One region of the Azospirillum sp. TSH58 genome, then DNA from elsewhere that is predicted to be linked to it. Evidence: predicted binding sites of a transcription regulator. Region 1 holds the regulator's gene; the other holds the start of a gene.

Evidence for each region. Region 1 encodes LexA, which represses DNA repair genes until DNA is damaged. Its sites were predicted from a motif close to ATGTTCTANTTTGGTTC; they were not measured.
Region 2: the regulator LexA is predicted to act here: its motif matches at 1,220-1,236, upstream of TSH58p_RS13495 (ImuA family protein).

The regions. Positions count from the first base shown of each region.
Region 1 covers NZ_CP022364.1:465,726-467,922, forward strand. The annotation lists gene glp (gephyrin-like molybdotransferase Glp) at 1-611, shown strand, start outside; gene lexA (transcriptional repressor LexA) at 768-1,466, shown strand; gene TSH58p_RS05750 (ComEC/Rec2 family competence protein) at 1,492-2,197, opposite strand, start outside.
Region 2 covers NZ_CP022364.1:2,107,247-2,109,443, reverse strand. The annotation lists gene TSH58p_RS33625 (hypothetical protein) at 118-288, shown strand; gene TSH58p_RS13495 (ImuA family protein) at 374-1,195, opposite strand; gene TSH58p_RS13490 (TIM44-like domain-containing protein) at 1,332-2,197, opposite strand, start outside.

The sequences.
Region 1 (2,197 bases):
ACGCGCTCGGCCTGTGCGCGCTGGTCGCCAGCCAGGGCGGCGTCGCCCACAATCTCGGCGTGGCGAAGGACGATCCGCAACATCTCGCCGCCATGGCCGCCGGGGCGGCCGGCTGCGACCTGCTGGTGACCACGGGCGGCGCCTCGCAAGGCGAGCACGACCATGTGCGCGACGTGCTGGGCGGGCTGTCGCTGGACTTCTACCGGGTCGCCATGAAGCCCGGTAAGCCGTTGATTTTCGGAACGGCGAACGGCGTGCCGCTGCTCGGCCTGCCCGGCAACCCGGTGTCCACCGGCGTGGCCGCCGTGCTGTTCCTGGTGCCCCTGCTGCGCCGTCTCCAAGGGTTGCCCGCTGAGAACGCGACGCTCACCGTCACGCTCGGCGCGCCGCTGAAGGCCAACGACGACCGCACCGACTTCCTGCGCGCCACCCTGTCCCCCGGACCGGACGGCGGGCCGGTCGCGACCCCCTTCCCGCGCCAGGACAGCGCGATGATGTCCCGGCTGGCCCAGGCCGATGCCCTGATCGTCCGCGAGCCTCACGCCGCCGCCGCCGCCATCGGCGACCGGGTGACGGTGATCCCGTTGAACGGTGGTGCCCTGTCGCTTTAATCCGTTCCGCACCGCGAATCCCTTTGGGAGTCCTGTCCGTCGATTTGCGATTGATTTCATCCGTAGGGCTTGACGGGGGTTAAGAACCAAACTAGAACATGATGGAACGTTTTGCTTTTGTTCCATATCTAGTGCGGAACCGGTCGGGAGGCACAAATGCTCACGCGCAAGCAGCATGAATTGCTGCTTTTCATCAACGAGCGGCTCGGGCAGGGCGGTGTGTCCCCTTCCTTCGACGAAATGAAGGACGCTCTCAACCTGAAGTCCAAGTCGGGCATCCACCGCCTGATCACGGGGCTGGAGGAGCGCGGCTTCATCCGCCGCCTGCCCCACCGCGCCCGCGCGCTTGAGGTGCTGCGCCTGCCGGAGGGGCTGGAGACCGCCCGCACCCGGCCGCCGCGCGCCAAGTTCCAGCCCAACGTCATCAAGGGCGACTTCAGCTTCGCGGGACGGGAGGCGAACCCGGCGTCCGAATCCGTGCAGCTTCCGCTCTACGGCCGGATCGCCGCGGGCACGCCCATCGAGGCGTTGCGCGACGGCTCCGCCTTCGTGGACATTCCCGCCGCCATGCTCGGCATGGGCGACCATTACGCGCTGGAAGTGGCCGGCGATTCCATGGTGGAAGCCGGAATCCTCGACCATGACACGGTGGTCATCCAGCGGTGCGACAGCGCGGAGAACGGCTCCATCGTGGTCGCCCTGGTCGACGACGCCGAGGTCACGCTGAAGCGCCTGCGCCGCAAGGGCAACACCGTGGCGCTTGAACCCGCGAACGCCGCCTACGAGACGCGCATCTTCGGCGCCGACCGGGTTCGGGTGCAGGGCCGCCTCGTCGGTCTGGTGCGGAAATACTGAGCGCAGGACGCACCGGGGCGGCGGTTCAGCGCGCCCCGGTCTTTCCATCGGGAAGCTTTCCGCCCATCGTCCACGGGCGGTCGCCACGCTGGCCGCGCACGCTCTCCACCCGGATCCCCTCGTCCGACAGGTAGAGCGCGTGGGCGCCCTCCCGCCGCAGGCGCCAGCGGTCGATCACCAGCGGCGCCCGGCAGCCGCGCGAGGGGGCAGCGATCACCACCGCATCGGCCAGCGCGCAATCCTCCGGCAATGCGTCCGGCTGGCGCAGCAGCGCCACGGTCTTTCCCTCCACCCGGTAAAGGCATCCCAGGGCGTCGCAGCGCAGCCGCCCGTCCAGGCTCACCCCGGCGAGCGGCCAGACATCCTGACCGGCTTTGCCCTCCGGCTTCTCCATGCCGTCGCGCCGCCTCCAGGTGTCGGCCACCCGCCCGTCGCTGGCGGCTGACAGGCTGAGCAGCCCTTCCGCGCCGCGCACGGCCATCAATTTCCCGTCCTCCGACACCAGAAGGTCGGGCCGCGGCGCGAAGACCGGGACGACCATCCCCCCGACCATCGCGGCCAGCCCCAGCCAGCGCCAGCGCCTTGTCCAGATGGCCAGCCACAGCCCTCCCAGAGTGACCGCCGCGATGGCGGCGTCCGGCATGGCCGGCAGGAACGCGGTGGCGCCGGGCAGCGCCGCGGTCCGCTCCGCCGTTTCGATGACCAGCCGGACGCCCCAGCTCATCGCCGTC
Region 2 (2,197 bases), 1.4 Mb from region 1:
ATCACTTAGAGGCCTGGACCTTGCATGATAGCGTCCAGACACACAGGACGGGTTGGGCCGAGGGCGGCCGACAGGACCGCTCCCCAGGCTCTCCCGACGCTCAGAAGGAGGCTTGCCATGCTGCCCGCTCATTTGGCCGCCCGCTTGCTGGAGCAACGCCGGGCCCAGGAATCGGCGGAATTCGCCCGGCAACTGCCGCTCTACGCGGACGACGCGCCCTTTCCGCCCGACGCCGATCCGGATGGCGAGACCGCGCATCCCCTGCCCGACTGGGCCACCAACTACTGACCGGAAGCCGACAGGCGGCTGTCGCGGAAGCGACACTCAAGTGACCGTCGTGCAAGCGACATAACCGCCCGTCCTTCCGTCCGCATCACGCCACCTCGGCCCAGGACGGTCCGTGTCCGCCCGCCGGAGCCGGACGCCGAACCGGGGTGGACGTGGACGCGGGCGCCGGAACGGCCCGCTCCGGCCCCTTCGCGGGGACCAGGGCGCCGTTACGCCATTCCAGAAGCCACACCCCCGGACGCCCGCCCCGGCAGCGTTCCAACTCGGCACGCCAGCGCGGCTCGCCGACGCCCGGCTCCTCGGTCCGGCTGGGGGCCGGCGCAACCCGCCAGCGGGTGACCGCCGCGCTCGCCGCGGAGCGGCGGCTCGCATTCTGCGATGCATCCTGCAACAGGATTCCCGTTACGCCCGACGATTCGGCGGCCAGTTGCAACCGGCGACTCGCCGTCAGGTCCAGTCTCCCGACCTCCCCCAGCACGGCGGACAGCCGCTTGCAGCGCAAAGCCTCCTCCATCGCCCACAGGGCGTCGGCGTCGCGGGTCGCGCGCACGGCGATCAACCGCTCCGGCGTCAGCCCATAGGCGGCCAGCCCGGCGGCGTGCAGGTCGCGCCCCCGCACGACCCACAGCGCGGGTGCTGCCGCGCTGGCGAGGCGGGCCAGCAGATGCGCGGCGAAGGCCGTGCCGGCCCCCGGCTCCTCCCCCGCCACCTCGTGCAGGCAACCGAGCGGCAGCCCGCCCGCCGGAAAGGCCCCGTCGAGGTCCGGCAGGCCGAGGGGCAGCACCCGCGCCCCCTCCCCGCCCAGCCCTTCCAGGCCCCGGATGCGGGCGCGCAGGTCGGCCAGCACGGCCGCCCGGTCCGGCGGGGGCGCGTCACGTCGGGAGTCGGGCAAGGGAAGATCGGGCATGACTTGCTTCCGCTGGACAGGTATTTGTTCCTTATATGTTCTATCATGCCCCGCCTGTCCAGGGGAGTCCGGAAATGCGAAGGGGGGCGCCCTTTCGGACGCCCCCCCGCAAGACCGGTTGAGGAGTGGAGAGTGGTCAGCCGGCCTGTTGGATCGCCGACAGGACCCAGCGCCCGCCGCGCGGACGGGTGAAGGTCCAGATTTCCGTGGCTTCGACCGGACGGTTCGCGTCGCCCTCGACCACGCGGTTGCTGGCGCGGTCCACCGTCACGTCGGTCAGCGAGAAGCGCATCGCCACGGTGGCGTATTCCGCGTTGCCCTCGCGCCACGCCTCGGCCAGATCGCCCTGGAGGAGACGGACGTCGGACAGGCGGTTGACCACGCCGCGGTTGTGGTTGGCCGCCAGCTCCTCGGTGAAGTAGGAGGCCATCTCCGGCGTCACGGCGGCGCGCAGGGCCGTCAGGTCCTCGCTGCCGTAGGCGGTCTGGACCGCGACCAGCGTCTGCTCGAACGCCTGGTAGTCGGCCGGGCCGATGCCCAGGTCGTCACGGCGCACGCCGGGACGGCCGGAAGACGCTGGACCCGAGGCCGGCCCCGCCGCGGCGCCACCGCGGGCGCCGCCACTCAGCGGGTTGTAGCGCACGTCCGCCGCGTCGCGGTTCATGGCGTTGGGGTTCGGATTCGGACCGGCATAGGCGGTCTTGGGCGCGCCCATGCCCGCCGGCTGCGCCGCGCCCGCCGAACGGTTGCGGAAGAAGCGCATGGCCAGACGGACCAGGAAGACGACCAGCAGGATCTGGAGGATGAAGCCCAGGATGCCCGCGAAGCTGCCCAGCCCGTCGAGGAAGCCGCCGCCGAACAGCATGCCGGCGATGCCGGCGCCGATCAGGCCGCCCATCAGGGCCGGCATGAAGCCGCCGCGCGAGAAGAAGCCGCCGCGCTGCGCCGCCGCCGGGGACGCCATGCCCGGCTGCTGCATGCCCGGCTGCTGGGCGCCCGGAG